2 regions of the Leucobacter komagatae genome follow, and region 2 is predicted to be linked to the other one. Evidence: predicted binding sites of a transcription regulator. Region 2 holds the regulator's gene; the other holds the start of a gene.

Region 1 (4,207 bases), 560 kb from region 2:
ACGCCGTTTCGGCGGGCAGCAGCTCGAGCCCCTCCCCGTCTGCGGCGAGGCCGATCCGCGCGACGTCGCCGTCGCGGATCTCCCCACCGAGGATCCCGCGCGCGAGCCGATCGTCGATCTCGCGCTGGATCAGGCGCCGGAGCGGGCGTGCGCCGTACACGGGGTCGTAGCCGCGCTGAGCGAGCCACGCGCGCGCGTCGGGTGTCACCGCGAGGGTGAGCCTGCGCTCGGCGAGCCTGTTCTGCAGCCTGTCGATCGAGATCTCGACGATCTGCGCGAGCGCGTCAACGGAGAGCGGGCGGAAGATCACCATCTCGTCGAGGCGGTTCACGAATTCCGGCTTGAATGCCCGGCGCACCGTCTCTTGCACGGCCTCGACCTTCTCGCCCCACGCCATCTCGGGGTCGACGAGGTACTGACTCCCGAGGTTCGAGGTCAGAATCAGGATCGTGTTGCGGAAGTCCACCGTGCGACCCTGACCATCAGTGAGGCGACCGTCGTCAAGCACCTGGAGAAGCACATCGAAGACCTCAGGGTGCGCCTTCTCAACCTCGTCGAGCAGCACGACCGAGTATGGGCGCCGCCTGACAGCCTCGGTGAGCTGCCCGCCCTGCTCGTAACCGACGTACCCGGGAGGGGCGCCGACGAGCCGCGAGACCGAGTGCTTCTCGCCGTACTCGCTCATATCGATGCGCACCATCGCGTGCTCGTCGTCGAAGAGGAACTCGGCGAGCGCCTTGGCGAGCTCGGTCTTGCCGACGCCGGTCGGGCCGAGGAACAGGAACGAGCCGGTGGGCCTGTTCGGGTCTGCGATGCCCGCCCGCGTGCGCCGCACCGCGTCAGAGACGGCGCGCGCCGCTTCGTCCTGGCCGACAACGCGCTTCGACAGCTCGTGCTCGAGCGCGAGCAGCTTCTCGGTCTCTCCCTGCATGAGCCGGCCGACCGGAATCCCTGTCCAGGCGGCGACAACCCCGGCGATGTCTTCGTCGGTGACCTGCTCGTTCACCATGCGCGGCTCACCGTCGGGGCCCGCGGCACCCTGCAGCTCCGCGCGCTCGGCTTCAGCGAGCTCCTTCTCAATGACGGGGATCTCGCCGTACAGCAGCTTCGAGGCGCGCTCAAGGTTGCCCTCGCGCTGCGCGCGCTCGGCATCCATGCGCTTCTGGTCGAGCTTCTCGCGCAGCTCACCGACCCGGTTCAGGGTCGCACGCTCGCGCTCCCAGCGCTCCTCAAGACCAGCGAGCTCGGCCTGCTTCTCGCCGAGGTCAGCGCGGAGCTTCGCGAGCCGCTCCTTGGAGGCCTCGTCCTTCTCCTTCTTCAGCGCAAGCTCCTCGAGCTTCAGCCGATCGACGGCACGACGCAGCTCATCGATCTCGAGCGGCGCGGAGTCGATCTCCATGCGAAGCCGCGACGCGGCCTCGTCAATCAGGTCGATCGCCTTGTCGGGCAGCTGGCGCGCGGTAATGTAGCGGTTCGAGAGCGAGGCGGCGGCAACGAGTGCCGAGTCAGCAATCGTCACCTTGTGGTGAGCCTCGTAGCGCTCTTTCAGGCCGCGCAAGATCGCCACGGTGTCTTCCACCGAGGGCTCGCCGACGTAGACCTGCTGGAAGCGGCGCTCAAGGGCCGCATCTTTCTCGATGTATTCGCGGTACTCGTCGAGCGTCGTCGCACCGATGAGCCTGAGCTCGCCTCGCGCGAGCATCGGCTTCAGCATCTGCGACGCCGCGACCGACGACTCACCGCCGCCTGCGCCCATGAGCGTGTGGAGCTCGTCAATGAACGTGATGATCTGTCCGTCGGACTCTTTGATCTCGGCGAGCACGGCCTTCATACGCTCTTCGAACTCGCCGCGGTACTTCGCGCCGGCGATGAGCGCCGAGATGTCGAGCGAGATGAGTTCTTTGCCCTTGAGGGACTCTGCGACGTCGCCCGCGACGATACGCTGTGCGAGGCCCTCAACGACGGCCGTCTTGCCGACGCCGGGTTCACCGATGAGTACGGGGTTATTCTTCGTGCGCCTGGTGAGCACCTGGCTGACGCGCCGAATCTCACTGTCGCGCCCGATGACCGGGTCGAGCTTGCCGGAGCGCGCTACCTCGGTGAGGTTCACGCCGAACTGCTCGAGCGCGCTTTCTTTGCCTTCGCCTTCGGCGGGCTGCCAATTTGCCTGCATGATGTCCTTTCGTGGTGTGCGGCCCGAGGGGCCGATCTGACGGCCACTCAAAACCTGAGTCGATATGACTCAAGTTTATGCTGACCTGGCGTTTCTCGCCACTCCGCCGCCTGAGACTCTGCTGTGCGCTACTCCAAATGCCGCAGGTACCGCTGCGGCTCCGCCAAGAACCTGCGCCAGCTATCAACGATCTGAAGGTCGTCATAGCGCGTGCGGCGCATGCCCCACTCTCCGAGTTCGTACACATCGGCGCCGGGCAGTGAGGCGAGCACGGGCGAGTGCGTCGACAGGATCACCTGCGAGCCAGCCCGAGCAAGCTCAAGCATCTGCGCAAGGAGCCCGAGCGAGTTCGTGAAGGAGAGCGCGGACTCGGGCTCGTCGAACACCCACAGCCCGCGAATGCCGTCACGCGCTCCGAGATACTCAAGGAAGGACTCGCCGTGGCTCTGGTAGTTGTGCCGCCCGAGCGGCCCATTGTCTTCTGACTCGATCTTGTAGAGGTAGCCGAAGTGACTGTGCATCGTCTCCGCGCGCAGAAACACGCCCTTCCGGGCCACTCCGGCACCCCGGGCGATCTGCAGGTGCGACTCAAGCGGCGACTCACTCGCGAACGTCGAATACCGCGCGTTGTGCGTACCACCCTCGGGGTTCAGCCCGTACGCGGCGGCGATGGCCTCGACGATTGTCGACTTGCCTGCCCCGTTCTCACCGACGAACACCGTGAGCGGCCCGAATTCGAGCCCGGTCTCAAGCAGTTGCCTCACCGCCGGCACCTGGGCGAACCATGCGTTCCGGTCGACAGGGTTCTCGGGGTGCTCGGCAATCCACCGCAGTGGTAGTGAACTCATTCGCATCGACGCGCCCTCCCTCAGTTGCCGTCCGCGCCCTCAGCGTTGTCGCGTTGAGCAACCCCGCCATCACCTTGACCCTACGCCGCACCGGCGACGTTGTCCCCTCGCCCACCCCTCGCTTGTCGCCGACGTTGCGCCCTCGCCCCATCACAGTCCCCCCTGTCCAGCCCCACCATCTGGGATCTGCACAGGGTATGCCGCGCACGACGGTCTGGGCGATACGGTGTGCAGACGACATAGGCACTGTGTCACTGCCCCGCACCACTGCCCAGCGCCACGGCCCCGCGCCACCGCCCCTGGGTTTAGGGTGAGTGGGTGACCGATACGAGCCCCGCACTGCATCCACACGCCTTCGCCTCCGACAACTGGGCCGGAGTCCACCCCGAGGTTATGGAGGCGATCGTCGCCGCCAACGTCGGGCACGCCGTCGCGTACGGGGGCGACTCATGGACGGCCGAGTTGCAGGGGCACGCCCGCAGGCTGTTTGGCCCCGAGGCCGAGATCTTCCCGGTGTTCAATGGCTCGGGCGCCAACGTGCTCGCCCTGCAGTCGGCCATCCCGCGCTGGGGGGCCGTCATCTGCGCGGCGACCGCACACGTGAACACCGATGAGACCGGCGCTCCCGAGAAGACTGGCGGGCTGAAGCTGCTCCAGGTCGAGACTCCAGACGGCAAACTCACCCCCGAGCTCGTCGACCGCGAGGCCTGGGGCTGGGGTTCGCAGCACCGCGCGCAGCCGCTCGCCGTGACGATCTCGCAGACTACCGAGCTCGGCACCTGCTACACGGCAGATGAGATTCGAGCGCTCGCAGACCATGCCCACGAGCACGGAATGCTGCTGCACATCGATGGCTCCCGTATCAGCGCCGCCGCCGCGCACCTCGGCACCAACCTCGCTGCGATCTCAAGCGACGCAGGCGCTGACCTCCTGAGCCTCGGCGCGACGAAGAGCGGCGCGCTCGGCGCGGAGGCCGTCGTGCTGCTCAGGCAGGGCGTCGGAGCCGGCATCGACTACCTCCGGAAGATCGATCTGCAGCTCTCGTCAAAGATGCGCTTCGCTTCGGCGCAGCTCAATGCCCTCTACGGGGGCGACCTGTGGCTGCGATCCGCTTCTCACTCGAACGCCATGGCAGCGCGGCTCGCGGCCGGCATCGAGGCCACCGCGGCCGCGGGCGTGCGCATCG
Region 2 (4,207 bases):
GCGTCAAGGATCAGCGTGGTCGGTACCGCGTTGAGCGGGATCTGGCCCGCGAACGCGCGCTGCACGGTGCGACCACCGGGATTGTCGAGAATGGACTCGTACTGGATACCGAACTCGACGCCAAACTGCTTAGCCTGCGCCGCCTGGTCGCGAGTATTCACGCCGACAAACTTCACGCCCTGCGGGGTGAACTCGTTGTACGCCTCGACGAGGTCGGGAGCCTCTGCGCGGCAGGGCGCACAGCCCGCGTACCAGAAGTTCACGACGGTAACGCTGCCAAGCGTGTCAGCCGAACTCAGCTCATTCTCGAACTCGGTCTCGCCTGCGAACTCCACCGGCTCACCGCGCTTGTCGGCAGGGAACGAGGCTGACGAGCCGTCCCCCGCGACGAAGCCCTTGTCCCCTCCCTGCTGCCATTGCGCAGCCAGGGAGTCACCCTCGGTTGTACTACAGCCGGCGAGGCCGACTGCGAGGGCCGCCGCGGTAGCGGCGATGGCGGCGAGGCGTCGTCGCGCGGTCATACTGCTCCTACATCGGTTGCGTCGTCCATCAGCGACTTCGCTGGGTTCCGGTAATCGACCTCGAACCAGCGGTTGCCGCGGCGCTCGAATGTCGTGATGCTCGAGAGGTCGCAGCGCCTGGTCGCCGGGTTGTGGAAGAGGGGCTTGCCCGCGATGTCTAGGTGAGCCATCCAGATCGGTGACTGGTGCGCGACCATCACGATGTCGCCGCCCTGTGCCTTATCCCACGCGTCGTTCATGGCCTCGCGCACGCGCGCCGCCACCTGCCGGTACGGCTCGCCCCAGCTCGGGCGGAACGGGTTCCAGAACTTGTACCAGTAGCGCGGCTTCTTGAACGCGGCCTCCGGCCCGGAGTTCACCTTGCCCTCAAAGAAGTTGGTCGGTTCGATGATGCGATCCTCAGTCTGGATTTCGAGGCCGAGCGCGCTCGCGATCGGGCGCGCCGACTGCTGCGCGCGCTCCAGCGGCGACGCGTAGAGCGCCGCGACTTTGCGGTCGCTGCCGGCAAGTTCGAGCGCGGCGGCCTCCGCCATCGCATGACCGCGCTCTGAGAGGCGGAAGCCGGGAATGCGGCCGTAGAGGACGAGGTCGGGGTTATGAACCTCCCCGTGGCGCACCAAGTGCAAGAGTTTATCGCTCACACACTCATTCTAGGCTTCAGGTGCCTGTGAGTTCGGTGGCTGAATCGCTACCGCTTCGTGACGGCGAGCACGGTGAAGGTTGCGTCGCGGGCGAGCTGCTCAGCGGGCCCGATGACCTGCTCGAGCAGGGGACGATACGCGAGGTGGGAGTTGAAGACGATTCGCAGTTCTCCTCCCGGCTTCAGCACTCGCGCGCAGTCCCGGATGAGGCGGTGGGCGACGCCCGCGTGCACGGTCGCCCCGGTGTGGAACGGCGGGTTGAGCAGCACGAGGTCCGCCCACCCGTCGGCGACGGCCTCAGCACCGTCAGCGCGATGCACCGCGACCCGCTCCCCGACACCCGCTGCCTCGGCGGTGAGAGCCGTCGAACGGACCGCGGCGTCGGACTGGTCGCTCGCGATGACCTCCGCTGACGGCAGAGCGAGCGCGGCCGAGACCGCCAGCACGCCGCTGCCGCACCCAAGGTCGAACACCCTGTCACGCTGAGTAGCGTGCCAGCCAGTGTTGCCCTCACCTGAAAGTGTGCCGAGCAGCAGCCTGCTGCCGTGATCGAGCTTCGTTCCGCCGAAGGTTGCGCCAAACGCGGCGAGCCCAAACGCGAGCTCCCTATCGTTGCCCCATCTTGGGAACGGCGCCTCCTGCTGCGGCAGGGCAAGACCCTTCGAGGCGGCCTGCAGCACGCGGGACTTGCGCCAGCCCAGCCCCGCGGAGACCTCGCCGAAGAACCTGGCGAAGACCTCGTTTTGGGCACGGGTCATGTGCTTCACGCGGCCACCGGCGAACACCCGCACGTCGGGGTGCGCGTAGCGCGCGATCTTCCACGCGATCTCTTCGAGCGCGTCGAGGCCGCGCGGCAGCTGCACGAGCACCGTCTTCGCGCCCGCGAGCAGCTCCTCGCCGAACGGGGCGTTCGCGTAGCTGTCGCCGAGACCGAGGCGCGACGCGTTCGCGGCGAGGGCACGCTCCGACAGGAGCGGATCCTGATACGCCCGCACATCGGCCGCACCCAGCACCGCCGTCGCACCCAGCGTGAGCGCACCGTGGCGATCGCCGATCGTGACGACGGTTCCCGGCTCTGCGTCGCCTAAGCGACCTGCCGCGGTGGTGAGAATGAGCAGGTCGGCCGTGTCATACGCCCGAAGCTCGGGCGCGTCAAAGTCGGGCTCACGCGACAGCGTGGAGCAGAACTCCTCGAGCCTCGCGGCTACGGCTTCCACACGACGACCTCGGCGTTGCGCCGGGTTCGGGTGCCGCGACGGAGTGTGACGACCTCGCCGCCGGCCCCGGCGGCGAAAACCCGCCGGTCGGGGCGCTTCAGCAGCTCGTCCGAGAGCGCGCGCTCGAGCTCGTGCACCTGGCCTTCGAGCTCGCGCACGCGGTCTTCAAGTTTGAGCACGCGGCGAATGCCCTCGAGGCTCAGCCCCTCGGCCGAAAGCCTCGCGACCTCACGCAGACGATGAACGTCATACAGCGAGTAGCGCCGCGTGTTTCCGCTTGTACGCTGCGGCACTACGAGCCCGATACGGTCGTACTGCCGCAGCGTCTGCGGATGCATTTCGGCCAGCTCGGAGGCGGCGGCAATCGCAAACACCGGTGTGAACCTGTCCATCTGCCTGTTCGCCATCGCTCCTCCTTCTCGCCGTTGTGCTGTGTGGTGTGTTCGTTGTTCGGGTGCCTGCAGCTAGGCGCGTGCCCGTGAGAACAGGTCGGCGCGCGGGTTCTCCTGCGGCTCAACCTGTTGGAACGCCTCGAGCGCTTCGCGCGCCTCGTCGCTCAGGTGGCTGGGCACCGCGACCTGAACCTCGGCGAGCAGGTCTCCCGTGCCCTTCGAGGTCTTCACGCCCCGGCCCTTCACGCGCAGCACGCGGCCGCTCGGCGTGCCGGGCTGCACCTTCAGGCGCACGGTGTCACCACCGAGCGTCGGCACCTCGACTGTCGCGCCGAGCGTCGCCTCCGTGAAGGTGACGGGCAGCTTCAGCTTGAGGTTTAGGCCGTCGCGCTCAAAAACGGGGTGCTTTCGCACGGTGACGGTGAGCAGCAGGTCGCCGGCAGGCGTGCCGGCCTGGCCGGGCTCGCCCTTGCCGCGCAGCCTGATCTTCTGGCCGTTCGACACCCCAGCGGGGATCTTCACTTTGACATTGCCGTTCGAGGTCTGGAGAGTGACCGTGTCACCGCTCACAGCGGTTTCGAAGTCGATCGTCGTCGTCGCGTTGACGTCGCGCCCCTTCTGAGGGCCGCGAGCGCCGCCACCGAACATGTTGAAGATGTCGTCGTAGCCGCCGCCCTGCTGGAACGTGTACTGCGTGTTCCTGCCGCCGTGGCCACCCTGGCCGCCGAACATCCCACCGAAGATATCCTCGAAGCCTTGGCCGCCCTGGCCGCCCGCCGTGAAGCGGGCGCCGCCGGCGCCCATCGCCCGAATCTGGTCGTACTCCGCGCGCTGTTCTTTGTCGGAGAGCACCGAGTACGCCTCGCTGATCTCCTTGAACTTCGCCTCGGCCGCCGCATCACCCGGGTTCGAATCCGGGTGGTACTTTCGCGCGAGCTTGCGGTAGACCTTCTTCAGCTCAGCCTCATCGGCGTCCTTCGAAACTCCGAGGGTGCTGTAGAAGTCTTTGTCCAACCAATCCTGACTAGCCATCAGCCCCCACCGCCACCGCTACCTTGGCGGGGCGCAGCTCAACATCACCGATGCGATAGCCCCGCTCGACTACGTCAAGCACCGTGTGCTGCTCAGTCCCGGGGACCGGAACCTGAGCGATTGCCTCGTGCACCTGCGGATCGAACGGCTCGCCCTTCTCGCCGAAGCTCTCGACGCCGAGCCGTTCCAGGCTGGCTCGCAGCTTCTGCGCGATCGTAGCGAATGCGCTGCCCTCTTCGAGGTCGCCGTGCTGTTCGGCACGGTCGAGGTCGTCGAGTACCGGCAGCAGCTGCACCACGACCGAAGCCTTCGCGCGCTGCTTGTCGAGCTCGACGTTTGCCTCGGTGCGCTTGCGGTAATTCGCGTACTCGGCGGTGAGACGACGCAGATCCTCAAGGTAGGGG

The links. The regulator HspR, encoded in region 2, represses chaperone genes until heat shock. The targets are predictions, from matches to a motif close to AAGTTGAGTCNNNNNGACTCAACTT.
Region 1: the regulator HspR is predicted to act here: its motif matches at 2,225-2,249, upstream of FB468_RS09510 (ATP-dependent Clp protease ATP-binding subunit).

What each region holds. Positions count from the first base shown of each region.
Region 1 covers NZ_VFON01000001.1:2,092,296-2,096,502, forward strand. Annotated here, with positions in the region: gene FB468_RS09510 (ATP-dependent Clp protease ATP-binding subunit) at 1-2,173, opposite strand, end outside; gene FB468_RS09515 (AAA family ATPase) at 2,302-3,021, opposite strand; gene FB468_RS09520 (threonine aldolase family protein) at 3,340-4,207, shown strand, end outside.
Region 2 covers NZ_VFON01000001.1:2,657,213-2,661,419, reverse strand. Annotated here, with positions in the region: gene FB468_RS12150 (TlpA family protein disulfide reductase) at 1-521, opposite strand, end outside; gene FB468_RS12145 (histidine phosphatase family protein) at 518-1,162, opposite strand; gene FB468_RS12140 (class I SAM-dependent methyltransferase) at 1,210-2,379, opposite strand; gene FB468_RS12135 (heat shock protein transcriptional repressor HspR) at 2,367-2,786, opposite strand; gene FB468_RS12130 (DnaJ C-terminal domain-containing protein) at 2,844-3,803, opposite strand; gene FB468_RS12125 (nucleotide exchange factor GrpE) at 3,796-4,207, opposite strand, start outside.